DNA from 2 places in the Paenibacillus sp. FSL R7-0340 genome. Region 2 is predicted to be linked to the other one. Evidence: predicted binding sites of a transcription regulator. Region 2 holds the regulator's gene; the other holds the start of a gene.
What was found. The regulator CtsR, encoded in region 2, represses protease genes until heat stress. The targets are predictions, from matches to a motif close to ATGGTCAATAAAGGTCAAACA.

Region 1: a site for CtsR is predicted at 10,168-10,188, ahead of clpP (ATP-dependent Clp endopeptidase proteolytic subunit ClpP). Genes of this name have one in related genera too.

What each region holds. Positions count from the first base shown of each region.
Region 1 is NZ_JBBOBY010000003.1:198,914-215,523, forward strand. It holds gene rnr (ribonuclease R) at 1-1,832, opposite strand, end outside; gene secG (preprotein translocase subunit SecG) at 2,021-2,254, opposite strand; gene eno (phosphopyruvate hydratase) at 2,594-3,880, opposite strand; gene gpmI (2,3-bisphosphoglycerate-independent phosphoglycerate mutase) at 3,944-5,488, opposite strand; gene tpiA (triose-phosphate isomerase) at 5,490-6,242, opposite strand; gene MKX59_RS26870 (phosphoglycerate kinase) at 6,302-7,483, opposite strand; gene gap (type I glyceraldehyde-3-phosphate dehydrogenase) at 7,604-8,614, opposite strand; gene MKX59_RS26880 (sugar-binding transcriptional regulator) at 8,709-9,746, opposite strand; tRNA gene MKX59_RS26885 (tRNA-Arg) at 10,016-10,090, shown strand; gene clpP (ATP-dependent Clp endopeptidase proteolytic subunit ClpP) at 10,301-10,897, shown strand; gene MKX59_RS26895 (PdaC/SigV domain-containing protein) at 11,024-12,133, opposite strand; gene MKX59_RS26900 (SIMPL domain-containing protein) at 12,373-13,134, opposite strand; gene MKX59_RS26905 (HPr family phosphocarrier protein) at 13,407-13,676, opposite strand; gene whiA (DNA-binding protein WhiA) at 13,813-14,757, opposite strand; gene MKX59_RS26915 (gluconeogenesis factor YvcK family protein) at 14,763-15,749, opposite strand; gene rapZ (RNase adapter RapZ) at 15,762-16,610, opposite strand, start outside.
Region 2 is NZ_JBBOBY010000001.1:834,869-851,478, forward strand. It holds rRNA gene MKX59_RS03610 (16S ribosomal RNA) at 1-698, shown strand, start outside; tRNA gene MKX59_RS03615 (tRNA-Ala) at 798-873, shown strand; rRNA gene MKX59_RS03620 (23S ribosomal RNA) at 1,116-4,041, shown strand; rRNA gene rrf (5S ribosomal RNA) at 4,188-4,304, shown strand; gene MKX59_RS03630 (GNAT family N-acetyltransferase) at 4,468-5,655, shown strand; gene MKX59_RS03635 (CtsR family transcriptional regulator) at 6,196-6,660, shown strand; gene MKX59_RS03640 (UvrB/UvrC motif-containing protein) at 6,730-7,254, shown strand; gene MKX59_RS03645 (protein arginine kinase) at 7,283-8,347, shown strand; gene clpC (ATP-dependent protease ATP-binding subunit ClpC) at 8,392-10,836, shown strand; gene radA (DNA repair protein RadA) at 11,077-12,450, shown strand; gene disA (DNA integrity scanning diadenylate cyclase DisA) at 12,463-13,539, shown strand; gene pssA (CDP-diacylglycerol--serine O-phosphatidyltransferase) at 13,594-14,340, shown strand; gene MKX59_RS03670 (PIN/TRAM domain-containing protein) at 14,535-15,620, shown strand; gene ispD (2-C-methyl-D-erythritol 4-phosphate cytidylyltransferase) at 15,691-16,389, shown strand; gene ispF (2-C-methyl-D-erythritol 2,4-cyclodiphosphate synthase) at 16,386-16,610, shown strand, end outside.

The DNA.
Region 1 (16,610 bases), on a different contig from region 2:
GCATCCACAGCCACACGTTCACGCTCAGAAGATTGCTGCGCAATATCAGGCATACGTGCAGTCAAATATTCCTGACGCTCGGCTGTTAAAGCCCCGCCATTCTCCAATACCTCACGAATGACACGGTGAATCACCAAGTCAGGGTAACGACGAATCGGCGATGTAAAATGAGAGTAATACTCCGCTGCTAGCCCAAAATGTCCTGTCGTTTCCGCATCATACTTTGCCTGCTTCATCGAACGCAGCATCATCGTGCTAAGCACGGTTTGCTCCTTCGTACCCTGAATATCTTCCAGCAACGTTTGCAGTGCACGGGGATGAATGGAATTTCCTCTACCTTTGATCTGATGCCCAAAATTAGCCGCGAAAGCCATAAAGTTTTGCAGCTTCTCTGGATCTGGGTCCTCATGAATCCGGTACAAGAAAGGTACTTTGAGCCAATGGAAATGTTCGGCTACCGTTTCATTGGCCGCCAACATAAACTCTTCAATAATTTGTTCAGCTATCGTACGCTCTCTCTTCACAATATCTACAGCTTTTCCTTCATTATCCACAATCACTTTAGCTTCATCAAAGTCAAAATCAACCGCACCTCGGCGCATTCGATTAGCACGCAGCTTCAATGACAATTCCTTCATCGTGCCGAATACATCAACGAGATCCTTGTACCGTTCCATCAGTTCAGCATCTTCCTCTTCGAGGATTTTGCGAACGTTAGTGTACGTCATCCGTTCCTTCGTTTTAATCACACTGGTGAAAATATCATGCTTTACAACCTTCATATGCTCATTGAATTCCATCTCACAGGATAAAGTCAGTCGATCCACCTGTGGATTCAAAGAACATATTCCGTTCGAAAGTCGATGTGGAAGCATAGGAATGACACGGTCAACCAAATACACGCTACAACCGCGGTTATATGCCTCCTGATCCAGCTTAGAGTTCTCACGCACATAATACCCTACGTCGGCAATATGAACGCCCAGACGGTAGTTCCCGTTCGGCAAGCGCTCTACATTTACAGCATCATCCAGGTCTTTAGCATCCTCACCATCAATGGTAACAATGATCTTATCACGCAAATCGCGCCGTCCCTGACGTACAATCTCTTCTTCCGTAATCGCGTCGGGAGCCTTCTCCGCTTCCTCTGTAACTTCATCTGGAAAAGCTTCCGGAAGCTGATGCTTGCGAATAACTGACAAAATGTCGACGCCCGGATCATCCTTATGACCCAAAACTTCCAACACTTCGCCTTCCGCCGCTGCTCGTCCTTCTGGATAGCTCACAATACGCACAACGACCTTTTGACCGTTTACGGCTCCATTGAAGCTTGTTTTTGGAATGAAAATATCCCGGTTAATACGCTTATCATCCGGCAGAACGAAACCATATGCTTCGTGGCTCTGAAACACGCCTACTACTTGAAGCACTGCACGCTTCACGATCCGTACAACTTCACCTTCTAATCGACCGCCCGCAGGTCCCTTCGAGGACACTCTTACCAGTACCGTATCTCCATTCATCGCACTTTTTAAGTCGTTCGCATGAATATATACATCCGGGTGCTCCCGGTCCTCTGGAATCAGAAAGGCAAATCCCTTGGCATGAGCCTGCAAACGCCCACGCTGCAAATCCATCCGTTCCGGCACGCCATAACGGTTTGTGCTGGTCAGCAGGATTTCCCCCTCTTCCTCCAAGGAATTCAAGAGCTTAAGAAATTCACGGAAATCCTCCGCATCCTTAATATCAAAGTGCTGCTCCAGCTCCTGGTAAGTCATGGGTTTGTATGCAGTCTCGCGCATAAAATCGAGTAGTTGTTGCTCTGTTATCATAATATTGTCCACCTCGGGTGACCTTTAATTTTCAGTAATAAATCCGCATGTCCTTGTTCCTGATACAAGGCTCTTAATATACTCATACCCTAGTATACACGAATTTAATCGACGGCATCCCTGCCTGTCCAAAATCTAAAAAAAGCCCCCGTTTCCCGCGAAACGAAGGCTTAAGGTACATATTTATCTTATTTTGCAAAAAATGCAACTAAAACAGAAACGATCATAAAACCCGCACCCAAAACAGCAGTTGCACGTTGTAAAATCAAATCCATACCGCGAGCTTTTGTTTTGCCGAACAGATGCTCAGCACCGCCAGAGATGGCACCGGACAAACCTGCGCTTTTCCCCTTTTGCAGTAAAACAACCGCAATAACAGCAATCGAGAACACAACGAGCAGCACTTTCAAAAAGATTTCCATGAAAAATCCCACCTCCTGAGCTTATACATCTGTTTTGCAAAACAACACAGCCTCTTTTATGAAAACATGTACATATCATGTTATAAATAGCCGGAAATTAACGCAAAACACTATTTTTATTCTACCACAGCTTCCAGTAGATAACAACAGTTATACAAGTCACTCAGCCATTAAGCCTTTGCAAAGTTATGTATTCTCATACACATCCATAATAACAAAAAAACAGACCTGCCCGCGGTGGCGAGTAGGTCTGTTTTTTAATGCGTAAAAGCTTTGAGCGTTGAGACTTCGTGATCATGAACCATGAGTCAGAGGCGCCATCAGCATTTTTGCGCAATATTATTTTTTCAGGTTGTAGAAAGATTTCAGGCCGTGGTATTGAGCCAGTTCACCCAGTTGATCCTCAATGCGGAGCAATTGGTTGTACTTCGCAATACGGTCAGTACGGGAAGGAGCACCTGTTTTAATTTGGCCTGCATTTGTTGCAACAGCGATATCAGCGATTGTGCTGTCTTCGGATTCACCGGAACGGTGAGAGATAACAGCTGTGTATCCTGCGCGTTTAGCCAATTCGATAGCATCGAAAGTTTCAGTCAGCGTACCGATTTGGTTTACTTTGATCAGGATGGAGTTACCGATGTTTTCATCGATACCTTTAGCCAGACGCTCTGTGTTTGTTACGAACAGGTCGTCACCAACCAATTGGATTTTGTTGCCCAATTTTTCAGTGAGCAATTTCCAACCTTCCCAGTCATCTTCGGAGCAACCATCTTCAATAGTGATGATTGGGTATTTATCAACCCAAGAAGCAAGCAGGTCAACGAACTCAGCAGAAGTGAAGGATTTGCCTTCGCCTTCCAAAGTGTATTTTCCATCTTTGAAGAACTCAGTGGAGGCAACGTCCATACCGAGGAATACGTCAACACCTGGTTTGTAACCAGCTTTTTCGATCGCTTCGATAATAGTGGACAGAGCTTCTTCGTTAGATTTGAAGTTAGGAGCAAAACCACCTTCATCACCAACAGCTGTGTTCAAACCTTTGGAGTTCAGTACGGATTTCAGGTTGTGGAAGATTTCTGCGCCTACACGCAGAGCTTCTTTGAATGTAGGAGCGCCTACAGGCAGAACCATGAACTCTTGTACGTCAACGTTATTGTCGGCATGAGCGCCACCGTTAACGATGTTCATCATTGGCACTGGCAATTGTTTAGCATTGAATCCGCCCAGGTAAGTGTACAGTGGCAAGCCCAGAGCTTCAGCAGCAGCGCGAGCTACAGCCATGGATACAGCCAGAATTGCGTTTGCACCCAATTTACCTTTGTTATGTGTACCATCCAATTTGATCATCAGCGTGTCGATTTCTACTTGGTTCACAGCATCCAAGCCGATTACTTCAGGAGCAATAATTTCGTTCACGTTTTTAACAGCTTGCAGAACGCCTTTACCCAGGTAACGGGATTTATCGTTATCACGAAGCTCTACAGCTTCGTGAGCGCCTGTGGAGGCACCGGAAGGAACGATAGCACTACCGATAGCACCGGATTCCAGATATACTTCAACTTCAACCGTTGGGTTACCACGGGAGTCGAGGACTTCGCGAGCGTACACGTCAGAAATAATAGTCATTTGTACTTAATCTCCTTTGTGAATCATGATTTATTGGTCAAGCCTATACTTATTAAATCAAGCTTACTTGCGGGATGCAATCATAGATTTTCCTGTCATTTCCGCAGGTTGCGGAAGTTGCATCAAATCCAGAAGCGTTGGAGCTACGTCAGCCAGTATTCCATGCTCACGCAAAACGATATTTTCGTCAGTCAAAATGAACGGAACCGGATTAGTTGTGTGAGCTGTGAACGGACGTCCCTGCTCATCAATTTCCATATCCGCGTTACCATGGTCAGCAATGATAATAACCACGCCGCCTTTGGCTTTAACCGCATCTACAACACGTCCAACACATTCATCCGTCGTCTCTACCGCCTTAATCGTTGGCTCCAGCATACCGGAGTGTCCAACCATATCCGGATTGGCAAAGTTCAGGATAATCGCATCATGCTTGTCGGCTTCGATTTCCTTAACAGCAGCATCCGCTACTTCATACGCACTCATTTCCGGCTGCAAGTCATATGTAGCCACTTTAGGCGAGTTGATCAAAATACGAGTTTCGCCAGGAAGCTCCACATCACGTCCGCCACTGAAAAAGAAAGTAACGTGCGGATATTTTTCAGTCTCAGCAATACGCAATTGCTTTTTGTTGTTTTGAACCAACACTTCACCAAACGTGTTATCCAGGTTTTTCGGTTCGTAAGCTACAAAGCCTTCAACCGTTTCGCTGAACAACGTCAGGCAAACAAAGTGCAAATCTTTAGGCAATTTCGGGCCACGGTCAAAACCACGGAAGTCCGCGTTTGTAAATACCTGAGACAGTTGAATCGCACGGTCAGGACGGAAATTGAGGAAGATAACAGAGTCATTGCTTTCGACCAGCCCTACAGGACTTCCGTCAGCCTTCACAATAACCGTTGGCTCCACAAATTCGTCGAACACTGATTTTTCATACGATTCTTTCAATGCTTCCATTGGATCTGTGTATTGAGGGCCTTCTCCGTATACGATTGCACGGTAAGATTTCTCCACACGTTCCCAACGTTTGTCGCGGTCCATAGCATAATAGCGTCCTTGTACAGTCGCAATTTTGCCTACGCCCACTTCTTGAATTTTGGCGATCAGTTGCTGCATGAAGCCTACGCCGCTGTCAGGCATAACGTCGCGTCCATCCATGAAAGCATGAATGTACACTTCAGTTAAGCCTTCTTTTTTCGCCAAGTCCAGCATAGCGAACAGATGGCTGATATGGCTATGCACGCCGCCGTCAGACAACAGTCCGTACAGGTGAAGTTTCGTGTTGTTCTTCTTAGCATGTTGCACTGCTTTAACCAGTGTTTCATTGTCGTAGAACTCGCCGTCACGAATGGACTTCGAAATACGAGTCAAGTCTTGATATACAATTCGGCCTGCGCCGATGTTCAAGTGACCTACTTCGGAGTTACCCATTTGTCCTTCAGGCAGACCCACTGCTTCGCCAGAAGCCGTCAGCGTTGTATGAGGATACTGTTGTAAATACCGGTCGTAATTCGGTTTGTTGGCCTGCGCAACCGCATTACCTTCTACGTTGTCACGCAATCCGAACCCGTCCATAATAATTAAAGCTACCGGTTTTGGTGCTGTCATCTTACTTCGCCCCCTCAACAAGCGCGATGTACGACGCCGGTTGAAGACTGGCACCGCCCACAAGCGCGCCGTCGATATCGCTTTGACCCAGGTACTCAGTAACATTTTCAGGTTTTACACTGCCACCATACTGAATACGTACAGCATTTGCTGTATTTTCATCATACAGCTCTTTAATCAGACTACGGATATAGGAAATCACTTCATTCGCATCCTGCGAAGTGGAGGATTTGCCTGTTCCGATGGCCCAGATTGGCTCATAAGCAACAACTACTTGTGCAGCCTGATCCTTAGCCAAACCAGCAAAAGCTGCTACAGTTTGCACTTTTACAACCTCTTTGGTTTGTCCAGCTTCACGATCTTCCAGCTTTTCGCCTACACATACGATTGGAGTCAGGTCATGACGGAATGCCGCATGAACCTTTTTGTTCACCGTTTCGTCTGTTTCATTAAAATATTCACGACGCTCGGAGTGTCCGATCACAACGTAGTCTAGGCCCAGATCTTTCAGCATTCCACCGCTAATTTCACCTGTAAATGCACCATCTTCTGCAAAATGCAGGTTTTGTGCGCCAATTTTAATAGACGTGCCTTTTACTGCTTCAACCAGAGCAGGAAGATTCGTAAATGGTGCGCAAATCACGCTTTCCACTCCTGCAACCTCTGCTTTGCCTTTGATCTCTTCGATGAAAGTTTTAGCTTCTGGTACGGTTTTAAACATCTTCCAGTTACCCGCGATAATCGGTGTTCTCAATGGTTTCAACTCCTAACTATTAGGTGCCCTAAAGCTTTATTCACGCATAGTGCGTTTGATTATTTATCGTTCAGTGCAACAACACCCGGAAGTGCTTTGCCTTCCATAAATTCCAGAGATGCGCCGCCGCCAGTGGAGATATGATCCATTTTGTCAGCCAAGTGGAATTTTTCAGCCGCAGCCGCAGAATCACCGCCACCAATGATGGTGTATGCTTCTGTTGTTGCGCAAGCTTCCGCTACTTCACGAGTACCACCAGCGAAAGGCTCGATTTCAAATACGCCCATTGGTCCGTTCCAAACAACCAATTTGGAGTTTTTGATAACATCTGCATAGATTTTACGTGTTTTCGGTCCGATGTCCACGCCTTCCCAATCTGAAGGAATGCCGTCGATATCCACAATGTTTGTGTTCGCCGTAGCGCTGAAATCGTCAGATACCACAATATCAACCGGAAGGTAGAAGTTTTTGCCGAGCTTCTTCGCTTTTTCGATAAATCCAAGAGCTACGTCCAATTTGGATTCATCCAGTAGGGATTGACCCACTTCATGACCTTGAGCTTTGAAGAATGTATAAGCCAAACCGCCACCAATGATTACGTTATCTGCAATATTCAGCAGGTTGTCGATCACGTCGATTTTGTCTTTTACCTTGGAACCGCCGATAATGGCTGTAAAAGGACGATCTGGGTTTGAAAGAGCTTTACCGATTACAGACAATTCTTTCTCCATCAGCAGGCCGGAAACAGCCGGAAGAAGATGCGCGATACCTTCTGTGGAAGCATGAGCACGGTGTGCTGCACCAAATGCGTCATTCACGAAAACGTCTGCCAATTCAGCAAATTGCTTCGCCAATTCAGGATCATTCTTTTCTTCTCCTGCATAGAAACGTACATTTTCAAGCAACAGCACGTCGCCGTTTTGCAGTTCAGCCACTTTCGCTTTAACAGCTTCGCCTACCGATTCGTCCACTTTAACTACTGGTTTTTTCAGCAGCTCAGACAAACGTACGCCAACAGGAGTCAGACGCATGGATTCAACAACCTGACCTTTTGGACGTCCAAAGTGACTCGCCAAAATAACTTTTGCACCTTTTTCAATCAGGTAGTTAATGGTTGGCAAGGTTTCACGAATACGCTTGTCATCCGTAATTTTACCGTCCTCAACCGGAACGTTAAAATCTACACGAACAAACACCCGTTTTCCATTCAGTTCTATATCACGTACGCTCTTTTTGTTCATCTCCATATTCCTCCGCACCCTTATAATTTTACGAATCAGGAATTCAAGGCACATTTGATATATAAAGAGCGGAAACAATAACCTGTTTCCGCTCTATGATGTTGCTCAATAAGACTGTTCTTATTTAGCCAGTTTTGCGAAGTATTCCAACGTGCGGATCAATTGTGCAGTGTAAGACATTTCATTGTCATACCAAGCTACAGTTTTCACCAGTTGTTTGTCGCCAACAGTCAGAACTTTAGTTTGAGTTGCATCAAACAAAGAACCGAAAGTAAGACCTTTGATGTCGGAAGAAACGATTTGATCTTCAGTGTATCCATAAGTTTCAGGATCGGATGCTTCTTTCATCGCAGCGTTGATTTCTTCAGCAGTTACGTTTTTCTCCAGAACTGTTACCAGCTCAGTCAGGGAACCTGTAGGTACTGGAACACGTTGAGCCGCGCCATCCAATTTACCTTTCAACTCAGGGATAACCAAACCGATTGCTTTAGCAGCACCAGTTGTGTTAGGGATGATGTTTTCAGCTGCTGCACGAGCACGACGGAAGTCACCTTTAGCATGTGGAGCATCCAAAGTGTTTTGGTCGCCAGTGTAAGCATGAATTGTAGTCATCAAACCTTCAACGATACCAAATTTATCTTGCAGTGTTTTAGCCATAGGAGCCAGGCAGTTTGTTGTGCAAGAAGCACCGGAGATTACAGTTTCAGTTCCGTCCAGAATTTCATGGTTTACGTTGTAAACGACAGTTTTCATGTCGCCAGTAGCTGGAGCGGAGATAACAACTTTTTTAGCGCCGCCTTTCAAATGTTTCTCAGCAGCTTCTTTAGTTGTGAAGAAACCTGTACATTCCAGAACGATGTCTACACCCAGGTCTCCCCAAGGCAGTTCTTCAGGGTTGCGGTTAGCCAAAACTTTAACTTCTTTACCGTTTACTTTGAAGAAGCCGTCATGTACTTCTACTTGTCCTTGGAAATTACCTTGTGTTGTATCATATTTCAACAAATGTGCCAACATTTTGGAATCTGTCAAGTCATTGATTGCTACTACTTCAATACCTTCCACATTTTGAATCCGGCGGAAAGCAAGGCGTCCAATACGTCCGAAACCGTTAATACCAACTTTAACTGTCATGAGTGAGTTCCTCCCAAAGTTCGTTTAGTTTAGTTTTATATATTCAAGACAGACCCGAAAGCCCGTCAAGACAACATTATTCATAAATCCTATATTAATCATTTAAATAACGACTTACAATCTCAATAGCAGCGCCTTCGTCGGTGACTAGAATGTCCTCTTGCCCGAAACGCAGTACCGCATGAATAGCGGCCGCCTTGTTTTTGCCTCCAGCTACACCTAGAACCGTATCGGTACGCCTAATGTCCTCCAATCGGAGTCCAAGCGTCAGCATTCTGTGAACAACGACGCCATCTTCGTTAAAGTAATAACCAAACGATTCGGCTACCGCTCCTTCACTGCTGATCTGGGCAAAGGTTTCGGGATCAAGTTTACGTCTATGTGCCATCGCTATGGCGTTGCCTATCCCGTGAATGATGATACGACTCTCGCGAATCAGGTTCAATATATCCTGAATGTTCGTATCTTCAAGCAAGGAGTTGTAAGCATGATTGCTGAGCAAATCCGGTACATGGAGCAGACGGTATTGAGCGCCTACCTTGCGAGCCATTGTGGAAGCAATTGTGTTGGCCTGCATTTCCATGCTTTCTCCCAAACCTCCGCGTGCCGGTACAAACCACCCACCCTTAAGTGGGCCATTAGAAGGTAGTGCCAGTTGTTCCGCCACGTCGGCAATCGTCGTGCCACCTGTTACAGCGACCACATCCTCGTCGTCCATAACACTCAGCAACGCTTTTGCTCCAGCGCGCCCCAGCTCCTGCTTTGTTAACGGAGAAGCATCCGAATCCCCTGGAACGACAACCACCTTCCTCAAACCATAGGCTTGACGAATCTGGTCCTCCAATTGGGACAGGCCGAACAAGTTGTTCGCAATCGGCTCCAGCTGTTCCAGCAGATCCAGTCCTGCTTTGCTCACCTTCATGCCTACACTCTCAATCTCAATTAGCCCCTGAGCTTTAAGAAGATCGGTTTCGGCGCGCAACACGCGCTCAGTCATGTTCAGTGAAGCTGCCAGTGTTCTGCGTCCAACAACATCGGACAGCATAATCTGATGCAGGATCGTGTACCTTTTTTTCAAAACATCCATGAGGTCGGGCAGAAGCTGCTTCTGTATTTCTAATATCTTTCGCATGCTTTCCACTCCCGCACACTTCTAAGTTCTGTCTCTAATGCTCTATCTCTAACTGGTCTCAAAACGTCCCGGGATAACTTTTTAAGTCCCACGTATATCTTAACCAATATTTGCTCCATATGCAAGTCTATCTGAACCTATATTTCTCAACCATTTATCTGAATATGCGCATTTAATAAAAGCTTGCAATTCACTGCTGTATATCATATAATCATCTTTGTTTCCAATTAGCTGTTTAATTAGTTAGTTGTTTGCATTGAATCAACTATGCGCCCGTGGTCCAACGGATATGACGTAGGCCTCCGGAGCCTGAGATCGAGGTTCGATTCCTCGCGGGCGCGCCATTTTAAATGAACGCTTAGATGCTTCTATATAATGTTTTAACCAATAAGAGCGCTGAGGGCTCTTTTTTTTAATCATTAGTTTGACTTTCTTTGACTTTTTGTTTGAAATTGTTTATCATGTGGTTATTACGGTAACAGTTTATAAATAAGGGACGTGTAATCGGCATGTCCACCAAATCCACTAACGATATTTAAGGGAGGTTTTTTGACGTGAGCTATGTTCCTATGGTAGTAGAACAAAGTAACCGCGGCGAACGCGCCTATGACATTTATTCCAGACTGTTAAAGGATCGCATTATTTTGTTAGGCTCGGACGTCAATGACGTTGTAGCCAACTCTATAATTGCGCAAATGCTGTTTTTGGCTGCCGAAGATCCTGAAAAAGATATTCACTTGTATATTAACAGCCCTGGCGGTTCCATTACAGCTGGTATGGCCATTTTCGATACGATGCAATACATTAAACCTGACGTATCTACGATTTGCGTAGGTATGGCGGCTTCCATGGGCGCGTTTTTGCTGAATGCAGGCGCCAAAGGTAAACGTTTCGCTTTGCCAAACAGTGAAATTATGATTCACCAACCACTGGGTGGTGCACAAGGTCAGGCAACGGATATCGAAATCCGCGCACGCCGCATTCTGAAAATGCGTGATAAACTGAACCGCATTCTCGCAGATCGCACAGGCCAACCACTGGAGCGCATTGAAAAAGATACAGACCGTGACTACTTCATGTCTGCTGATGATGCCAAGGAATACGGTATTATTGATAAAGTGCTAACTAGCTCCTCTCCAGAAGGTGTATAAGAGAAGAAATTTACCTCTTTCGATAACTGGTAAATGAAAAAGCTGCTCCGGACTTTCTTATCCGGTAGGCAGCTTTTTTGCTTTATTGTTTTTTAGGTTATAGACAATTGGACTTATTTATTTCTACTATTCATTCTGTCCCGCAAAAGGCTTTCCGCCTTGAGGCAGCAATTGACCGAACGAGTAGGTAAACTCCGGAATTCCATACGCGTATGGCGCATAATCATACAAATCAAACACGATTGTTACTCCACTGTTCGTCACATAAAAATTCTGATCTGCCGCCAGCTCTTTAAATTTGCCGAATCCTTCGCCAGCCTGAAGTGCATCGATTTTTTTCTTCAAATCAGCATTGAGGAACTTTTTGTAGTTCGGATTTGCCTTCAATACGTCAGACAATTGCAGCAGTTTACCATCAGCGAGCGAGAACGTATATCCTTTACGTGCCGTCATGCCATGCGCGCCACCCGTATACGAGTAGTCCTGCATAATCACACTCAGAATACCATCTTTGTTATAGGCAATCGCAAAATCATTTCCAAACTCATACGGTCTTCCTGTTGTAGCCTCTCCCTCAGCCATCATTTTTTTGCCTGCTGCCAATATACCTTCTGCATGCTTTTTAAGCACATTGTTAATGGCCTGTTGAGCCTCAGAATTCAGCTGGCTACCGCTGATTTGCGGGTACTTAATCTTGTAGGACACCTTCGCACTACTCGAAGCTGGAAGTGTTTGAGACGCAATTGTAATCGGATTTAGCTGGCTTTTACTCAGCGTTACTGTTTTCTGAGCTGCATTCCATTGAGCATCTATGCCCAGATAGTCTTTCAGCAAACTCATAGGAATGTATAGCTTCCCAGCGATCTGTTTGGCATCCATACTACGTGTATTGATTCCATTGACGTTGACGTAGGCATCCGAGGAAGAAGCCATAATGTAAAGTTTATTGTACCCGCTACCTACGGTATATGTCGCTGTTTTCGCATCATAGCTTACTGGAATCCCCAAGCTGTCGCGCAGTGCGGCCACCGGAATCATTGTACTCCCGTTCACTTGGACACCTTTAGCGGGCAACGTTTTACCATTCCATTGGATGGTGATTCCTGGTTGCTGTGTTGTCGCTTGCTGCTGTTTCGTCGATGCTGCCTGGATATAGGAAACGGGAACAGCTGTGACTCCTGCGAAAATCCCTGCCGCCAGCAGTGCTGAACCCCATTTTATTGCATGCTTACTCATATTAAATATTCCTCCTGTTAATGATCTGTATTGTCTATGTGTGATAACTACTTTTAATATTATATCTATACCCTATTGTATGTAGTTTACAATCTGTACACTCTCCGATTTCAATATGTACACCTAATAACCCTTAGCTATGACAGACTCATTACAAAAAGGTTTCGGTATACAAAAAAAGCCAGCAAGCCAGCCTGCACATGATGCAGGCCGCTTGTGGCTTCGTTTGATGATCTATATTAGTTCATTTCGTATTGAGCCGACACCTGAACTTTCACTGTTACTTGCCCCGATTGTATCTCTGTCCCGCCACCTGCTACGTCCAAGAGCGATTTTGACATGGCATTTTCACGTTGTGTAAAGATTTGTGCTTCTCCGCCATCTACCGTCACACTCACAAGGACACCTAACCCTCGTTTGGCTGCCTTAGCTACAGCACTGGCTTTAGATTGTGCGCTTCCCAATGCCTTAGTAATGGCTTCTTCTTCATAAGTCGAAGGATCTTCCACGGAAAAACGTACATTATCTACGTTATTGGCTCCGGACTTGGTCGCCTCATCCAACAACTGACCGATTTTATCCAAATCGCGGTATTTGACGGAAAGTGTATGGTTGGCAGTGTAGCCTTTGAGCTTCTGCCCTTCTTTTTCGTTATAGGTGTAGTTAGGCTGTACATAAAACTGGCTGGTCTGAATGTCATCTGCGCTAATGCTCCACTTTTCTTTCAGCAGTTGTGTAACCTTGTTCAATTTTGTAGCATTGGCTTTTTGAGCAGCAGCTGCCGTATTCCCTTCCGATTGTACACCGATAGAGAGATAAGCAATATCGGGCTTCGCCAATACTTCCCCGCTTCCAGTCACATTAATTACACCGTTTACCGTCGAAGCTGTTGACGCAGCATAAGCACGATCTGCCCCCGTCCATAATCCGCCTGCTACTCCCCCTGCCATTAATGCTCCTGCGAGAACTGCCGTGGCTACTGTTTTTGTCCAAAGTCTCATTGAATTCAACCTCTTTCTTGAAAATGTTTGTACCTTCCAGACGGAAAAGACGGAAAAAGGTTGCAGCCAAGCGTACAAATTTCCGAAACAGAGCATGACCACGGGGATTTTAATTATTTATAGTTTGAACTTAATACAGTGTCTATATTCAACAAATCCATCCATAAAACAGTTAACGGAGGAGTTTTCGAAGACTTTTTTCTGGATACAAAAAAAGCCCCAAAGGGGCTTTTCACTAAGAGCATACACCATATCACAAAGCAAATCTTTGTTTATTGATTTTCCAGCTCTACCTTACTAACCAGACTTACTAAAGCGTTTACAGCCTGTTCGGCGTCCGCACCTTCAGCACTAATATTGATTTCAGTACCTGTACTGATGGCAAGACTCATAATACCCATGATGCTCTTGGCATTAACCTTTTTGTCTTCTTTTTCCACAAAAATCTCAGATGAATATTTATTCGCTTCCTGTACGAACAACGCAGCAGGTCTGGCGTGCAGTCCTGTTTTCAAGCGTACGACTACCGGATGTTTTGACATGTCAGCTTACCCCCTCATCAAATAAATCTGGACACTACTTACTCCATTTTATTTATCACATTATAACATTAACCCGGGACAGACACTAGAAAAAAAACTAAAAAAACCGGGGCTGAAAGCCCCATGGACATTCTTTTTACGGAATCAGGCCATTTTCGCCCCTGATTTTGTCAGCCATCTCATCAATTTTGCGAAGCCGATGATTTACACCCGATTTACTCACGACCCCTTTGAGCATTTCCCCGACTTCTTTTAAATTCAAATCGGGATGAGCGAGACGAATTTCTGCCACTTCACGCAGTTTATCCGGCAAGGTCTCCAAACCAACTTCCCTCTCCAGCAACTTAATATTCTCAATTTGCCGGACAGCAGCTCCGATCGTCTTGTTTAAATTAGCCGTTTCACAATTGACAATGCGATTTACGGAATTGCGCATATCGCGCATAATGCGTACATCTTCAAATTTGAACAAGGCTTGATGCGCCCCAATGATGCTAAGCAGCTCAATGATCTTCTCGCCTTCCTTGATGTAGAGAATAAAACCTTTTTTTCGCTCAATACAGCGAGCATTTAGGTGAAACTCATTCGCAAGATCAACGAGTGCCTGACAATGCTCCTCATACATCGAAGAAATTTCAAGGTGGTAAGACGATCCTTCAGGATTGTTGACAGAGCCACCTGCCATAAAGGCGCCCCGCAAATAAGCCCTCTTACAACAGTTTTTCCGAACGATATCCCGATTAATCCCGTCAGTGAACAAGAAACCTTCTGAGACGATATAAAGATCCTTTAACAGCTGTTGCACACCATTGGGAATACGGACAATGTACACATTATTTTTTTTCAAGCGCATTTTTTTCCGTACAAGCAGTTCGATATGAAGTTGAAAATGCTTCTTGATCAAGGAGTAAATCCGCCTTGCAATCGCGGCATTTTCTGTGGACACGTCCAATATCACCCTTTTATTCGACAGTTGTACGGATCCGAGCATACGTATGAGCGCAGATAGTTCCGCTTTCTCACAGCAGGACTGGCTTTCAATCATCGTAAGCTCTTTTTTCGTTTGTGCCGCAAAGGACAAGGGACTCACCTCCTTCTTAATATCCAGTTTTGTACCAATTGGTAAATATGCTGGCTCAATTTGTCGGCATCATGCCGTAAATACGTGCGGAACAGAACTAATGTATCTGCCACCACTTTATATCCCCGATCGGTCAGCTCGCCCATGTCTACTTGAACTGGCTTAGCGCCCTGCTCGGCATACATTTCCTGTACTTGGGGTGGAATTTCTCCGTTATTTACAATGACATAGTCGAAGAGATGATGCCCTACATGCTCAAAAATAGCTTGCAGGTGATCTCCTACCGTATAGCCATCGGTTTCTCCAGGCTGGGTCATAACGTTACAGACAAATATTTTGATAGCGTCTGATTTTACTACAGCTTCAGCGAGTTTAGGTACAAGCAAATTCGGTAATATGCTGGTATATAGACTGCCGGGGCCAATCAAAATCGCATCAGCCTCATTAATGGCCTCTACAGCCTCAGGCAACGGCTCCACGTGAGTCGGTTCAAGAAAGACGCGTTTGATTCGTCCGCCCGCTTCCGGGATCTTGGACTCTCCGGTAATCACCGTGCCATCCTCCATTTCGGCACTTAGCACAACGCCTTCCTCAGCTGCCGGCAGCACGCGTCCCCGGACAGCAAATACACGGCTAAGCTCACGCACCGCCGTTACAAAATCTCCCGATATATCGGTCATCGCTGCTAAAATCAGATTACCCAGGCTGTGGCCTGACAATCCTGATCCCGCACCGAAACGGTATTTCAGCATATCTGACATCACTGGTTCCACGTCAGCCAAGGCAGTCAGCACATTGCGAATATCCCCTGGAGGGGGCATCTGCAGCTCACTGCGCAAAATCCCGGAGCTTCCGCCATCGTCAGCGACTGTAACAATAGCCGTAATATCTAGCGGCTTTTGCTTTAAGCCCCGCAGCATGACGGACAAGCCGGTTCCGCCGCCCATAACAACAATACGTGGGCGCTCCCGTTGTGATCCGGTCTCTTTCATGATTTCACCTCATTAATGCCGGTCCCGATCAGCATCCCGATGCGAAACAGAAACAGATTCTGTCTCGCTGGCACCCAGCATTTTTCCTAAATACTCCGATATTGCAACAGAACGATGCTTACCGCCAGTACAGCCAATGCCGATAATGACCTGGCTTTTGCCTTCTTTGCGATATTGCGGAATCAAAAAGTGTAACATATCCAGCAACTTGGTCAAGAATGCCTGAGTCTCGGGCCATTTCATGACATAATCATATACATCGCTATCCTGTCCCGTGTGGGGACGTAGTTGGTCCACATAGTGGGGATTAGGCAGGAAGCGCACATCGAATATAAGATCGGCATCAATGGGAATACCATACTTGAAGCCAAAAGAAGTAATGTTCACGGAAAGCATACTGCTCTCCAGATGAGAAAATCGTGAAATAATCCTCGCCTTTAAGGTTGCAGGCTTCATCACACTTGTATCAATAACCTGTGTAGCCGAGCTTTTTAATTCTTCCAACATCTTGCGCTCCAACCGAATCCCATCCAAAGGCATGCCGTCTGGAGCCAGCGGATGACGTCTACGGCTTTCCTTATACCGCTGTACGAGAACGCCATCATTCGCATTTAAGAATAAAATTTCACAATGAATCGTAAAATGATCTTTAATATAATTCAACGATTCAGACAAGGCGGTGAAAAATTCTCGTCCGCGTAAATCAATTACGAGTGCCACCTTGCCTATTTTACCGTTAGACTGCTCAATCAACTCGGCAAATTTGGGAATCAGTACAGGAGGCAAATTATCAACGCAGAAGAAGCCCAAGTCTTCCAGGCTCTGAACCGCAATGGTCTTCCCTGCGCCTGACATCCCCGT
Region 2 (16,610 bases):
CTTGGTGCCGAAGTTAACACATTAAGCATTCCGCCTGGGGAGTACGGTCGCAAGACTGAAACTCAAAGGAATTGACGGGGACCCGCACAAGCAGTGGAGTATGTGGTTTAATTCGAAGCAACGCGAAGAACCTTACCAGGTCTTGACATCCCTCTGATCGGTCTAGAGATAGGCCTTTCCTTCGGGACAGAGGAGACAGGTGGTGCATGGTTGTCGTCAGCTCGTGTCGTGAGATGTTGGGTTAAGTCCCGCAACGAGCGCAACCCTTATGCTTAGTTGCCAGCAGGTCAAGCTGGGCACTCTAAGCAGACTGCCGGTGACAAACCGGAGGAAGGTGGGGATGACGTCAAATCATCATGCCCCTTATGACCTGGGCTACACACGTACTACAATGGCCGGTACAACGGGAAGCGAAATCGCGAGGTGGAGCCAATCCTAGAAAAGCCGGTCTCAGTTCGGATTGTAGGCTGCAACTCGCCTACATGAAGTCGGAATTGCTAGTAATCGCGGATCAGCATGCCGCGGTGAATACGTTCCCGGGTCTTGTACACACCGCCCGTCACACCACGAGAGTTTACAACACCCGAAGTCGGTGGGGTAACCCGCAAGGGAGCCAGCCGCCGAAGGTGGGGTAGATGATTGGGGTGAAGTCGTAACAAGGTAGCCGTATCGGAAGGTGCGGCTGGATCACCTCCTTTCTATGGAGAATCGTTTCCTGCAATGGAAACATTCAAATATGAAGCGTAAGCTTCAAAAAAATCATCATTCCATTTGTTCAGTTTTGATGGAACTTGTGAGGGGCCATAGCTCAGCTGGGAGAGCGCCTGCCTTGCACGCAGGAGGTCAGCGGTTCGATCCCGCTTGGCTCCACCAATTACAATTTCATCTTAAACTGTATGAGAATCGTTAACTCTTTGGAGATTGACTGATAATCAAACAGCTTTGCACCTTGAAAACTGGATACCGAAACGAAATTGCGTTTTAGAATATTCCTTTAAGCTGATCTTGTGTAAACAAGTGAAATAAAGGTAGCAGGTAAGGAAAGATCTTTTGCCTTTGGCAAAAATCATTCTTTATCGAACATCGACATTTTCTTTCTTTGAAAGAAAAGTCTAGGTTAAGCTACAAAGAGCACACGGAGGATGCCTAGGCGCCAGGAGCCGACGAAGGACGTGGCGAACAACGATAAAGCCTCGGGGAGCTGTAAGCAAGCTTTGATCCGGGGATGTCCGAATGGGGAAACCCGGCTGTCTTCATCGACAGTCACTTTCTGCTGAATACATAGGCAGAATAGAGGCAGACCAGGGGAACTGAAACATCTAAGTACCCTGAGGAAGAGAAAACAATAGTGATTCCGTCAGTAGCGGCGAGCGAACGCGGATTAGCCCAAACCAAGGAGCTTGCTCCTTGGGGTTGTGGGACGTCTCACATGGAGTTACAAAGGAACCGGTTAGATGAAGAGGTCTGGAAAGGCCCGCCAGAGAAGGTAAAAGCCCTGTAGTTCAAAACTTGTTCTCTCCGAGACGGATCCCGAGTAGTGCGGGGCACGTGAAACCCCGTATGAATCCGGCAGGACCATCTGCCAAGGCTAAATACTCCCTGGCGACCGATAGTGAAGCAGTACCGTGAGGGAAAGGTGAAAAGCACCCCGGAAGGGGAGTGAAATAGATCCTGAAACCGTGTGCTTACAAGAAGTCAGAGCCCGATCTATGGGTGATGGCGTGCCTTTTGTAGAATGAACCGGCGAGTTACGTTCCCGTGCAAGGTTAAGGTGAAGAGCTGAAGCCGCAGCGAAAGCGAGTCTGAATAGGGCGAATGAGTACGTGGACGTAGACCCGAAACCGGGTGATCTACCCCTGTCCAGGGTGAAGGTGCGGTAACACGCACTGGAGGCCCGAACCCACGCATGTTGAAAAATGCGGGGATGAGGTGGGGGTAGCGGAGAAATTCCAATCGAACCCGGAGATAGCTGGTTCTCCCCGAAATAGCTTTAGGGCTAGCCTCGGAAAAAAGAATCGTGGAGGTAGAGCACTGATTGGGTGCGGGGCCCGCAAGGGTTACCAAGCTCAGTCAAACTCCGAATGCCATAGATTTAGTTCCGGGAGTCAGACAGTGAGTGCTAAGATCCATTGTCGAAAGGGAAACAGCCCAGACCATCAGCTAAGGTCCCCAAGTGTGTGTTAAGTGGGAAAGGATGTGGAGTTGCACAGACAACCAGGATGTTGGCTTAGAAGCAGCCACCATTGAAAGAGTGCGTAATAGCTCACTGGTCGAGTGACTCTGCGCCGAAAATGTAACGGGGCTAAACACACCACCGAAGCTATGGCTTGATGCTTGCATCAGGGGTAGGGGAGCGTTGAATGCGGGTTGAAGGTGTACCGTAAGGAGCGCTGGACTGCATTCAAGTGAGAATGCCGGTATGAGTAACGAAAAGATCTGTGAGAATCAGATCCGCCGAAAGCCTAAGGGTTCCTGAGGAAGGTTCGTCCGCTCAGGGTAAGTCGGGACCTAAGGCGAGGCCGATAGGCGTAGTCGAAGGACAACAGGTCGAAATTCCTGTACCACCGTAATCCGTTATGAGCGATGGGGTGACGCAGTAGGGTAGTGACGCGGACTGATGGATGTCCGTCTAAGCAGTGAGGCTGGTGTGTAGGCAAATCCGCACATCGTTAAGGCTGGGCTGTGATGGGGAGCGAAAATTATAGTAGCGAAGGTCATGATCTCAGACTGCCAAGAAAAGCCTCTAGCCAGGAGAAGGTGCCCGTACCGCAAACCGACACAGGTAGGCGAGAAGAGAATTCTAAGGCGCGCGGAAGAACTCTCGTTAAGGAACTCGGCAAAATGACCCCGTAACTTCGGGAGAAGGGGTGCCTCGGTAGGGTGAATAGCCCGAGGGGGCCGCAGTGAAAAGGCCCAAGCGACTGTTTAGCAAAAACACAGGTCTGTGCGAAGCCGCAAGGCGAAGTATACGGGCTGACGCCTGCCCGGTGCTGGAAGGTTAAGGGGAGTGGTAAGCCTTCGGGCGAAGCTATGAACCGAAGCCCCAGTAAACGGCGGCCGTAACTATAACGGTCCTAAGGTAGCGAAATTCCTTGTCAGGTAAATTCTGACCCGCACGAATGGCGTAACGACTTGGGCGCTGTCTCAACGAGAGATCCGGTGAAATTTTAATACCTGTGAAGATGCAGGTTACCCGCGACAAGACGGAAAGACCCCATGGAGCTTTACTGCAGCTTGATATTGAATTTGGGTACGATCTGTACAGGATAGGTGGGAGCCGTTGAACTTTGAGCGCCAGCTTGAAGGGAGGCATCCTTGGGATACCACCCTGATCGTATCTAGGTTCTAACTTGGTACCGTGATCCGGTGCGAGGACAGTGTCAGGTGGGCAGTTTGACTGGGGCGGTCGCCTCCTAAAGAGTAACGGAGGCGCCCCAAGGTTCCCTCAGAATGGTTGGAAATCATTCGAAGAGTGCAAAGGCAGAAGGGAGCTTGACTGCGAGACCTACAAGTCGAGCAGGGACGAAAGTCGGGCTTAGTGATCCGGTGGTACCGCATGGAAGGGCCATCGCTCAACGGATAAAAGCTACCCTGGGGATAACAGGCTTATCTCCCCCAAGAGTCCACATCGACGGGGAGGTTTGGCACCTCGATGTCGGCTCATCGCATCCTGGGGCTGAAGTAGGTCCCAAGGGTTGGGCTGTTCGCCCATTAAAGCGGTACGCGAGCTGGGTTCAGAACGTCGTGAGACAGTTCGGTCCCTATCTGTCGTGGGCGTAGGAAATTTGAGAGGAGCTGTCCTTAGTACGAGAGGACCGGGATGGACGTACCGCTGGTGTACCAGTTGTTCCGCCAGGAGCACCGCTGGGTAGCTATGTACGGAAGGGATAAGCGCTGAAAGCATCTAAGCGTGAAGCCCCCCTCAAGATGAGATTTCCCAGTATGTAAGACCCCTTGAAGACGACGAGGTAGATAGGTTGGGGGTGGAAGTGCAGTAATGCATGGAGCTGACCAATACTAATCGGTCGAGGGCTTATCCTAAAAATAAAACGCAAATGAGTTTCGGATCCAGTTTTCAGGGTGTAAGTTTTGTATTGTATAAGCTCAAGTAGCTTATATGAAACAAGCGAACACACAGCATTTGGCGATGCTGATTCCTGTTAAAGAATTTACGATGTAAATTCATGTTTGGTGGCGATAGCGGAGGGGTTCCACACGTACCCATCCCGAACACGACCGTTAAGCCCTCCAGCGCCGATGGTACTTGGACCGCAGGGTCCTGGGAGAGTAGGACGTCGCCAAGCAAAAGTGAAAAGGATGATAATCTCAATGAGATTATCATCCTTTTTTATGTGTTTTTAGATGGCCACCTGCTTCTAAGGTTGACAGAGGGAAGAGGCTTTGCCACACTCTAAGTGTATAATCTTTTTTATGGATGCCCAAGTATACGAGCGAGGTGACGAAGTTATGGAGATCAGACAATTACAACGTGAGGAATTTGAAGCGGCTATTGAATTATCTCAATATGCTTTTCAGTTTACAATGTCCCTGGAGGATCTGGAAAAATCCAAGAAGAAATTCAAACCAAAGCAAACATGGGGAATATTCGACGGACATGACTTGAATGCTAAACTGACTTTGTTACCCCTACAGGTATACATAAACGGTCAGGTTTTTGATATGGGGGGCATTGCTGGTGTGGCAACATGGCCAGAAAAGCGTCGCGGAGGCATGGTGTCACGTTTGTTGACGCATGCGCTTGAAGAAATGAAGTCTGCGGGACAAAGCCTTTCTTTTCTGCATCCATTCTCCTTTGCCTTCTATCGTAAATTTGGATGGGAAACGTATATTGAATATAAAAAGTACGTCATTCCCATTGATAAATTCCCTGCAAAACTTAAAACAGAAGGTACAGTCAAACGCGATGTCAAAGATATTTCAGAACTGGACCAAGTGTATCAAGCGTATGCATCTCGTTATAATGGCACGCTGGTACGAGATAAGGAATGGTGGCAAGAGCGGATTTTAAATGAGAACTATCGAACTGCGGTATATTACTCTGAAACAGGCGATCCTCAGGGATATGCACTATACAAAATTGAAGATAAACAGTTGAATTGTGATGAGTTGGTATATGAAAATGAGACGGCTCGTCGGGCTTTATGGACTTATTTTGCAAATCATGACTCAATGATAGCCCAAGGTAAATTTAATTACGTTCCAGCAGATGACAATCTGCCATTTTTACTCGATGATCCACGAATTCAACAGGAAACTGTGCCTTATTTTATGGGTCGTATTGTGGATGCAGCTGCTTTTATAGAAAGATACCCTTTTGAACAGATTGGAGAAGAAACAAGTTTAACCTTAAATCTGACTGATCGGTATGCTCCATGGAATGATGGATTATGGAGATTAACGATTACTACGGAGGGGCAAGGACATCTGGAGAGAGTGGATATAAGCAATTTATCTGAAAACGCCATAGTAGCTGACTTGAAACTTGGGATTCAGTCACTGACGACTCTGATGCTTGGCTACCAGCAGGCTGATGATCTGTATAAATGGGGGCGTATTGAAGGCAGCAGTGAGTCTGTGTCTGCCCTTAAACGTGTAATACCGGTAAAACAAACGTTCTTATTGGATTTTTTCTGATAAAGGCCCATTTAGTTCTTCTTAGGCTCCATCTTTCAGGGAACATAACTTGTGTGGTTATCATAATTTTCAAAACTCTTTCTGTAATGGGAAGAGTTTTTTTATGGTATTGTATAAAACATAATTAGATTGCGAAAAATGGTATTGACCCCTTGGCAAAAATGAATAATGTGCTATAATATGAATATAGTCAAAGAAAGTCAAAGTCAATCAAGCCTAGTGCGATTCTGTAGAAGTACTATGCTGATGGATTAGCTGTATAAGGTGATTTTGATAGCAAAGAAGTAAATGAGGATCGAAATGATTTGCGTATAGTTAGGAGCTGACTCTTATGAACATAAGAGAAGTGTATGATTAATCGCAAATAAAGGCCACACTAGAGACAAAACGGTACAATTCCAATGGATGTAGATCAGGCAATAGCCTGAATACAGCTTAGATTCGTGACTTTACCGTTTGGTTAAGTTCAATATACGGCGGACTCTGTGGAGCGTGAAATGTACTTGAATACTTGCGTTTCCGTTAGTGGAGGATGATGAAATGCGCAATGTTTCCGATATTATTGAACAATATTTGAAGAGTATATTGCTGGAAAGTCCCCAAGGTTTAGTGGAGATTCAGCGCAATGATCTGGCTGACCGCTTTTCCTGCGTGCCGTCGCAAATTAATTATGTAATTAGCACCCGGTTTACGCTGGAAAAAGGCTATGTGGTGGAAAGTAAACGCGGTGGCGGGGGCTACATTCGTATTCAGCGAATTCAGCTGCCTGCACAGCATGCCATCCATACACATCTTCATCAGAGCATCGGGGAGGAAATAAGCCAATCGGCAGCCGAAGGACTGATTTATCAGTTAGAGGAAGCCCATTTTTTAAGCAAAAGGGAAGCTAATTTAATGAAGGCTGCTTTATCAAGGGATACATTATTACTGAAGCTTCCCTATCGTGATCAACTGCGAGCAAGATTGCTTAAGGCTATGCTGATTTCGTTGCTGGCGACCAAATAGTGTGTGGAAAGAGACTAACGTTTGGATGTAGGGATTGGTATAAATCCTGACATTGAAGGAGGTGCTTTTATGCTGTGCCAAGAATGTAATATGCGGCCGGCAACTTTGCATTTCACCAAAATTGTGAATGGCGAAAAGACAGAGTTTCATATTTGTGAGACGTGTGCCAAGGAAAAAGGGGAGATGATCCCTGGAACACCTAACGGCTTTTCGATTCATAGCTTGTTGTCGGGGATGCTGGATTTTGACTCCAGTACAAAGAGCCAGTCTCCAGGCCACAGTGGTCCGCAGAACCTGCAATGCAAGGATTGTGGCATGACCTATGCACAGTTTAGTAAGCTGGGACGTTTCGGATGCCCGTCGTGCTATCAATATTTTGATAGTCGTCTGGACCCTCTGTTCAAGCGTGTGCATGGCAGTACGAATCATGTTGGTAAAGTTCCGGTTCGCACTGGAGGCCGACTGAAGGTTAAACGGCAAATTGACGATTTGAAAAAAGAGATGCAACAGCATATTGTACAGGAAGAATTTGAATCAGCTGCTGAGCTTAGGGATCAAATCAGAGAGCTTGAAAAAGAAATGACTGAAGAGTAAAGTTTGTGAAGAGTAGGAGGGATGCGTAATGCCCAATATTCGGTTTACGGAGAAGCCGCTAAGTGACTGGATGCGTGGTGATGCTGCGGATTCGGAGATTGTCATTAGCAGCCGGGTGAGAATTGCGCGTAACTTGCAGCATCTGCCTTTTCCCATGCTTGCTACCAATCAGCAGTCGGAAGAAGCACTTCAACGATTGACGGATATCCTTCAGTATGATGATTTAGGCGGTTTTGGTACTTTTCATACGTTGAAAATATCCGAGTTGGATGAGATCGACAAGCAGGTGCTGGTTGAGAAGCATTTGATTAGTCCAAATTTGGCGAACGAATCTCGTAACGGTGCTGTTTTAATTAGCGATGATGAATCGGTTAGTGTTATGATAAACGAAGAGGATCATCTGCGTATCCAGTGCTTATATCCGGGATGTCAGGTTAGGGAAGCTTGGGAACGCGCTATGATTATTGATGATGCATTTGAAGCGCATGTTGATTATGCATTTGATGATCGGAGAGGTTTTCTGACCAGTTGTCCGACGAATGTCGGCACAGGTATGAGAGCTTCGGTGATGATGCATTTGCCTGCATTAGTTATGACTCATCAAATCAATCGTATATTGTCTGCTGTTTCACAGGTAGGTCTTACAGTTCGTGGCATTTACGGTGAAGGCAGCGAAGCGGTCGGAAATTTGTTTCAGGTATCTAATCAGATTACACTGGGACAAACCGAAGCGGAGATTATTGAGAATCTACATGGCGTGGTGCTACAAATTATTGAGCACGAGCGTTCTGCCAGAGAAAGGCTAATGAATGAATCTATGCTGCGAATTACAGATCGGGTGATGCGTTCATTCGGTATTTTGTCATATGCAGCAGTATTGGATTCCAAGGAGGCTGCACAGCGGCTATCCGATGTACGTCTTGGCGTAGATTTAGGGATTTTGGAGCGTCCTTCCACCGCAGCGATGAATGAGCTGAATGTGATGACACAACCCGGGTTCCTGCAAAAAAGCTTTGGGGATAAAATGAATACCGAAGAGCGCGATATGTACCGGGCGAAGCTGATCCGGCAAAAATTAGGCACAACCCTTTAATATATAGAATGATCTGAAATACACACTGTGGAGGTGCAGGATATATGATGTTTGGAAGATTTACGGAACGTGCACAGAAAGTGCTTGCTTTGGCTCAGGAAGAAGCTGTTCGATTGGGACACAACAACATTGGCACAGAGCACATTTTGCTAGGCCTCATTCGTGAAGGTGAAGGAATAGCCGCGAAAGCCTTAATCGGTTTAGGGCTGGGACTGGAAAAAATCCAGGATGAAGTGGAAACGCTGATTGGACGCGGTCAAGAGCAACCGACGAACATTGCCTATACTCCACGCGCCAAAAAAGTCATCGAACTGTCTATGGATGAAGCCCGCAAACTGGGCCATACCTATGTAGGTACAGAACATATTTTGCTTGGTCTTATTCGTGAAGGTGAAGGCGTAGCAGCGCGTGTACTGAACAACTTGGGCATCAGTCTGAACAAAGCGCGTCAGCAAGTGCTTCAATTGCTCGGCAGCAGCGAGGCTGTTTCCAGCCATCACGGTGCTCCAGCTAATGTCAGCACGCCAACTCTGGACAGTCTGGCACGCGATCTGACGGCATCTGCGAAGGAAAACAACCTGGACCCTGTTATTGGGCGTAGCAAGGAAATTGAACGCGTAATTCAGGTGCTCAGCCGCCGTACAAAGAACAATCCGGTTCTGATCGGTGAGCCTGGGGTAGGTAAAACAGCGATTGCCGAAGGATTGGCCCAAAAAATTATAGCAAATGAGATTCCTGAAACGTTGCGCGACAAGCGCGTAATGACACTGGATATGGGTTCTGTGGTAGCAGGCACCAAGTATCGTGGTGAATTCGAGGATCGTTTGAAAAAAATTATGGACGAGATTCGTCAAGCGGGTAATATCGTATTGTTCATTGATGAGCTGCATACGCTGATTGGTGCTGGTGGAGCGGAAGGCGCAATTGATGCGTCCAACATCCTTAAGCCTGCTCTGGCACGTGGCGAGCTGCAATGCATCGGTGCGACCACGCTCGATGAATACCGCAAATATATTGAGAAAGATGCTGCTTTGGAGCGTCGTTTTCAACCAATTACAGTGGATCAGCCTTCTCCAGAAGAGGCGATTCAAATCTTGTACGGCCTGCGTGACCGTTACGAAGCGCATCACCGTGTAAAGATCACAGATGAGGCTATTGAAGCGGCTGTAAAATTGTCAGATCGTTATATCACCGACCGCTTCCTGCCAGATAAGGCTATTGACCTTATTGATGAAGCGGGCTCCAAAGTAAGGCTGAATTCTTACACTGTACCGCCAAACCTGAAACAGCTGGAAAACCGTCTGGAAGATATCCGTAAGGAAAAGGATTCAGCGGTACAAAGTCAGGAGTTTGAAAAAGCGGCAGCGTTGCGTGATACAGAGCAAAAAATCCGTGAAGAGCTAGACGTGACGAAAAACCAATGGAAAGAACAACAGGGTCGTACAGATTCTGAAGTTACACCAGAGGATATCGCTCAGGTCGTTGCAATCTGGACAGGTGTTCCAGTCAGCAAGCTGAAAGAGGAAGAAACACACCGCTTGTTGAATATGGAAGAGTTGCTGCATGAGCGGGTAATTGGACAGGATGAAGCAGTTAAGGCAGTAAGCCGGGCGATTCGCCGGGCACGTGCCGGACTGAAAGATCCGAAGCGTCCAATTGGTTCCTTTATTTTCCTCGGCCCAACTGGGGTTGGTAAAACAGAATTGGCACGCGCCTTGGCTGAATCCATGTTTGGAGATGAAAATGCGGTTATCCGTATTGATATGTCCGAATATATGGAGAAGCACTCCACGTCCCGTCTGGTAGGAGCACCTCCAGGGTACGTTGGATATGAAGAAGGCGGTCAGCTGACTGAGAAGGTACGTCGTAAGCCATACTCTGTTGTGTTGCTGGATGAAATTGAAAAAGCACACCCAGAAGTATTCAATATTCTTCTGCAAGTGCTGGAAGATGGTCGTCTAACAGATTCCAAAGGTCGTGTCGTCGATTTCCGTAACACACTCATCATCCTAACATCTAATGTTGGTGCACAGGCGATTAAACGTAACTCCACGCTTGGTTTTACAGCTGTAGTGGACGCTGGGGCGGATTACGATAATATGAAGGGCAAAGTGATGGATGAACTGAAGAAAAGCTTCCGTCCTGAGTTCTTGAACCGGATTGATGAAATTATCGTTTTCCATTCTCTCGAAGAAAAACATATTGCCGAAATTGTGTCACTCATGTCTGAGGAGCTGCGTAAGCGTCTGAATGAGTATGAGGTGGACTTCGAGTTGACAGACAACGCTAAAAAATTCCTTGCCAAGGAAGGCTTTGATCCAGCGTATGGTGCGCGTCCATTGCGTCGTGCAATCCAGAAGCATATTGAAGATCGCCTGTCCGAGGAACTGTTGACTGGCAACATTACTAAGGGTGACTCTCTCTTCATTGATGAGGAGAATGGTGCATTGACTGTAACGAAAAAGGATAATGTATCTGCCAAGTCCTAAAGCAGTTTACTAAATAAATAGTAGAAAAGGGTGTCTCGCAGGCTGGAAAGCTATTGCGAAGACACCCTTTTTATGTATAAAACACGGTGAAATGGTTGGGTAAATGCTTTGGGAAAGTTTGTGATATTGCTTTACGTCCGCCAAGCTTCAATGGTAAACTTTTATTGTTACAGCTCTTTCTGGGCTGTATGAACATAAATTTGACATTATCGTCGTCAATAAGGAGCCCAGGAATAAAGTATGGCTAAAGTGAAAACTAAATTTTCCTGTACGGAATGTGGTTATGAATCGCCCAAATGGTACGGAAAATGTCCTGGATGCCAGGCGTGGAATTCCATGGTCGAAGAAACGGAAAGCGTTGTAAAAACTCAAGGAATGGGGTCTTCCCTTCTTACTCATAGCACAAAAGACAAGCCACTGCCTATTATAGAGGTGGAGAGTGGCAAAGAAACACGAATTTTGACGGGAATTGGCGAATTGAATCGAGTACTCGGTGGAGGTGTGGTGCCGGGTTCACTCGTTTTGGTGGGCGGTGATCCGGGAATCGGTAAATCTACGCTTATGCTGCAAACATCTAATGAGCTAGCTTTAACTGGTTTAAAGGTGCTGTACGTGTCTGGTGAGGAATCTGTCCGTCAAACGAAACTACGTGCAGATCGGCTCGGTGCCTTGTCCCCCAGCCTATACGTATTATGTGAGACGAATTTGGAGACGATTGAAGAAGCGGTGGACAGCTTGAAGCCGGAATTTTTGGTCATCGACTCGATACAGACCGTATATTTGCCTGAGGTGACGAGTGCACCAGGTAGTGTGGCTCAGGTGCGGGAGTGTACTTCACGCTTTATGCGAATTGCCAAGGGGCTAGGTATTGCTACGGTATTGGTAGGACATGTGACCAAGGAAGGGGCCATTGCAGGTCCACGTTTGTTGGAACATATGGTTGATTGTGTGCTTTATTTTGAAGGAGAGCGTCATCATACGTATCGGCTTTTGCGTGCAGTTAAAAACCGTTTCGGTTCTACAAATGAAATTGGTATTTTTGAAATGGCTGAAAGCGGTTTGCGTGAGGTGTCAAATCCTTCTGAACTATTCCTGTCTGAACGACCACTGGGGGTAGCGGGTTCTACTGTTGTAGCCAGTATGGAAGGAACCCGACCTGTATTGGTTGAACTGCAAGCATTGATTGCAGCTACGCATTTTCCATCTCCGCGCCGAATGGGCACAGGAGTCGATCATCATCGAATGGGATTAATCATAGCCGTGCTAGAAAAGCGGATGGGCATGTTTTTGCAAAACCAGGACGCCTATCTCAACGTAGCTGGAGGCGTGAAGTTGGATGAACCGGCGGTGGATTTGGCTATAGCTGTGAGCATTGCTTCCAGCTTTAGGGATGCTCCTACCAAGCCGTACGACGTGATTTTTGGCGAGGTGGGACTGACAGGTGAGGTGCGTGCGGTATCCCGAGCAGAACAGCGAGTACGGGAAGCGGAGAAACTAGGTTTCAAACGGGTGATCATGCCGGAGAAAAGCTTGAAGGGCTGGACACATCCGAAAGGGATTCAAATTATAGGAGTAGGAACGGTGGCAGATGCACTGGCAGCCGCATTAGATTAGGGGGCATTGAGAATGAAAGAAGCGAGCCAACTGGATAAAATGAACGATTTGCTGCGGCTTGTGGCACCGGGAACTCCCTTTCGCGACGGGTTGGAAAACGTTTTGCGTGCCAAAACGGGTGCTCTTCTGGTCGTTGGCTATAGCCCAGAAGTTATGGAAGTCGTGGATGGCGGTTTCTCCATTAATTGTGATTTTTCGCCGAACTATTTGTATGAGTTGGCTAAAATGGACGGCGCAATCATATTGAGCGAGGATTTAAAACGAATTTTATATGCCAATACGCAACTGATTCCGGACTCCTCCATTTCTTCAATTGAAACAGGAATTCGGCACCGGACAGCAGAACGAGTTGCAAAGCAGACTGGCAAACTAGTGGTGTCTATTTCCCAGCGGCGTAATATTATTACCTTGTATCAGGGGACATTACGGTATGCCCTCAAGGAAATCGGGGTTATTTTGACGAAAGCCAATCAGGCTATTCAGACGTTAGAGAAATATAGATCCGTGTTGGGGCAAGCCTCTACGAATTTGACAGCGTCTGAATTTGAAGAGCTGGTTACCATGCCGGAGGTCGTTAATGTCATCCAGCGGATCGAAATGGTACTGCGCATCAAAATGGAGATCAAACGATTTATTAACGAGCTCGGAAATGAGGGCCGTCTGATTAGTATGCAGATGGAAGAGCTTGTCAGCAACATTGAGGAAGAAGCATGGTTGCTGTATAAGGATTATGCCAAAGACGATAGCGACGAGAAAATTCGTGAAATTATATTGGGACTCAAACGTTCTACGGACGACGAATTGTTGGATGTGAATCATATTGTACGTTTACTAGGCTACCCTTCTTCAGCTGCGACATCAGAAGAGTATATTGCTGCACGCGGCTATCGGGTACTGAACAAGATACCGCGTTTGCCGAATGTGATTATTCATAATCTGGTGGAGCGGTTTGGACGTTTTCCGCATGTCATGACAGCAACGATAGAAGAACTGGATGAAGTGGATGGTATTGGAGAGGTTCGTGCGCGTACGATTAAAGAAGGTCTTAAACGTTTGCAGGAACAAGTTTTCATTGACAGGCAAATGTAAATGTAATACAGTGAAAGGATTATAATGGAACAATTCATACATTGAGGTGAAGAGATGATTACCAAATCAATTCCGAACATGTGTACCTTAGGTAACTTGTTTCTCGGAATGATCGCCATTTTATTGGCTGTAGACGGAAAATACAGTCTTGCCGCTATTATGGTTATTGTCGCCATGTTGTTGGACGGACTGGATGGAAGGATGGCCCGGGTCCTGAATGCCCAAAGCGAATTCGGTAAAGAACTGGACTCCTTATCAGATATGATATCTTTTGGTGTTGCTCCCGCAGTTATTATGTACATGGTTGCTTTTCATGATGCGAATTCGGCTCTCGCTTGGACGGTTACTGCCATTTTCCCGATGTGCGGAGCGTTGCGTTTGGCTCGATTTAACGTACGTCCTGGTGTACCAGGTTATTTTACGGGTTTGCCAATTCCGGCAGCAGGTGGGGTATTAGCGACTTTGTCCTTATTCCATAACGATATTTCATTGTTATACATGTCGATTGCCATGTTGCTGGTTTCTTATTTGATGGTCAGCTCCATGAGATATCCTAATTTTAAAAAGGTCGGCCTCCCCAAAAAAGCGATCTGGGTTGCTCCATGGGTCGTAATTGCAGCGGTGGTGTTGGCTGTTAAATTCCCTGACCAGCTGTCGAAGCTGATTTTTGTACCGCTGGTGCTGTATGCATTGTATGGCATGAAGCTGAACATTCGTAAGCTGTCACGCAGACGTGGACGTGGTCGGGAGCGTTCCAGTCAGGAAGAACAGGACGATCAATATCGTCATTCACAGCGTTAGTATCAAGCAAGAATAAGAATAAGCATTTATTTCCTTGAAGCATTTCAGGGAGATAAATGCTTTTTTTTTATGCATAAAAAGTGAAAACACAGGGTTAGTTATGATGAAAATGGATCATACTGGTAAGAGAAATGCTATGTATCCAATAAATAGCAGACTATATGAAAAGAAAATAAAGGAGGTATAGAGACTCAATGTGGAGAAAGGCTATTTTAACTTTTACAGGATTGTGCGGAGCATGGTTTGGCTATACGTTATACCAGCGGGTAGGAGGCATTGTAACGTGGATGCCGCAATGGTTGAGTGATGGGTCTTTACCAGGAATGATTGTTTGGATGATGGCGGGAGCAGTGCTATTTATGGCTGGGTGTTCATTCGTAGGGGCATCCGTGGCGAATCGGTTGCAGCAGGGCATTGAAGGCTTGGTACGAATTCCGATGAACGAGATGATGGCAGGTGTGATTGGTTTAGCGGTGGGATTGATACTTTCCTTAGCAGTTTACCCGCTTTTTTCATGGTTGGGGGCCCCGGGTCAACTTATCCAGACGGCTGTTACCGTGATATGCGGATATGTCGGATTGATGGTTGGGCTAGAAAAGCGGGACGAGCTGTCATCCTTTTGGAGTTCTGGTTTTTTTGGTCGGGGAACGGGTGTAGAAGAACGCAAGCTGGAGGAACATAAAATATTGGACACCAGCGTCATTATAGATGGGCGTATTGCGGATATTTGCAAAACAGGTTTTATTGAAGGAACAATTGTAATTCCTGAATTTGTGCTGGAGGAGCTTCAGCATATTGCAGATTCATCAGATTTACTTAAGCGTAATCGTGGACGGCGAGGTCTGGATATTTTGAATAAAATCCAAAAAGAACTGGATGTAAATGTGCTCATTTACGAAGGTGATTTTGAGGAGATTTCAGAGGTCGACAGTAAGTTGGTTAAGCTGGCAAAGGTGTTACAGGGTAAAGTTGTAACTAATGATTTTAACCTGAATAAAGTATGCGAACTTCAAGGTGTATCAGTGCTGAATATTAACGATTTGGCGAATGCAGTGAAGCCTGTCGTATTGCCCGGTGAGGAAATTATGGTGCAGATTATTAAAGACGGCAAGGAGCATGGGCAGGGTGTAGCCTATCTGGATGATGGCACGATGATTGTTGTAGAAGGCGGACGTGACTATATTGGCTCTCTGATGGAGGTGCTGGTCACGAGTGTACTTCAGACCTCAGCCGGCCGTATGATCTTTGCCAAACCAAAATTATTGGAAAAAGCTCAATAAACGCGGTATGATGAAGTAGATGTGTTATCATACGGATCGTCCAAGTGCGATCAGGGCAGGAGTTATTTGAATGAACAATCGGGTAGGAGTTGTCATTGTGGCAGCAGGGCGCGGCTCCCGTATGGGGACGCAGGAGAGCAAGCAATTTCTGCTTTTGCGGGACAAGCCCATCTTCATACATACACTTGAAATATTCGCAGCTATGCCCGAAGTGGATGAAATGGTGATGGTGACTGGGACAGGAGATGTGGAACGCTGCCGAGATTGGATTCATCAATACAAAATCGGTAAAAATGTACGGGTGGTGGCTGGTGGCAGTGAACGCCAGCATTCGGTTTATCGCGGTCTGCGCCACTTACAAGCGGGTTGGGTGATGGTGCATGATGGTGTGCGTCCACTAATTCAACCTGAGCTTGTACGTTCATGCCTTGAGGCAGCCCAGCGTACTGGTGCTTCTGTAGCAGCAGTACCTGTAAAGGATACAGTCAAGCAAGTGAACGGGGATGGTATCATTACAGCAACGCCGGATCGCCGAAGTCTGTGGAGTATTCAAACGCCACAGACTTTTCGTCTTTCCGATCTGCTGCGAGCCTATGAGGAAGCGGAGCAGTCGGGATTCTTGGGAACAGATGATTCTATGCTGATAGAGCGGCTAGGAATTCCGGTTACTGTCGTTCAAGGCAGCTACAAGAACATCAAAATTACTACGCCTGAGGATTTGGATATGGCGGCGTTATGGGTAAAAACAGAGGGAGAGGATATCAAGTGATCAGAGTGGGACAAGGATTTGACGTCCACCAGCTGGTGGAAGGAAGGCCATGCATCATCGGAGGTATAAACATTCCGTATGAAAAAGGTTTGTTGGGCCATTCCGATGCAGACGTGCTGCTACATGCCATTAGCGATGCCATCTTGGGCGCGCTTGGCTTGGGAGACATCGGGAAGCATTTTCCGGATAACGACCCAGAATTTAAGGATGCTGACAGTCTT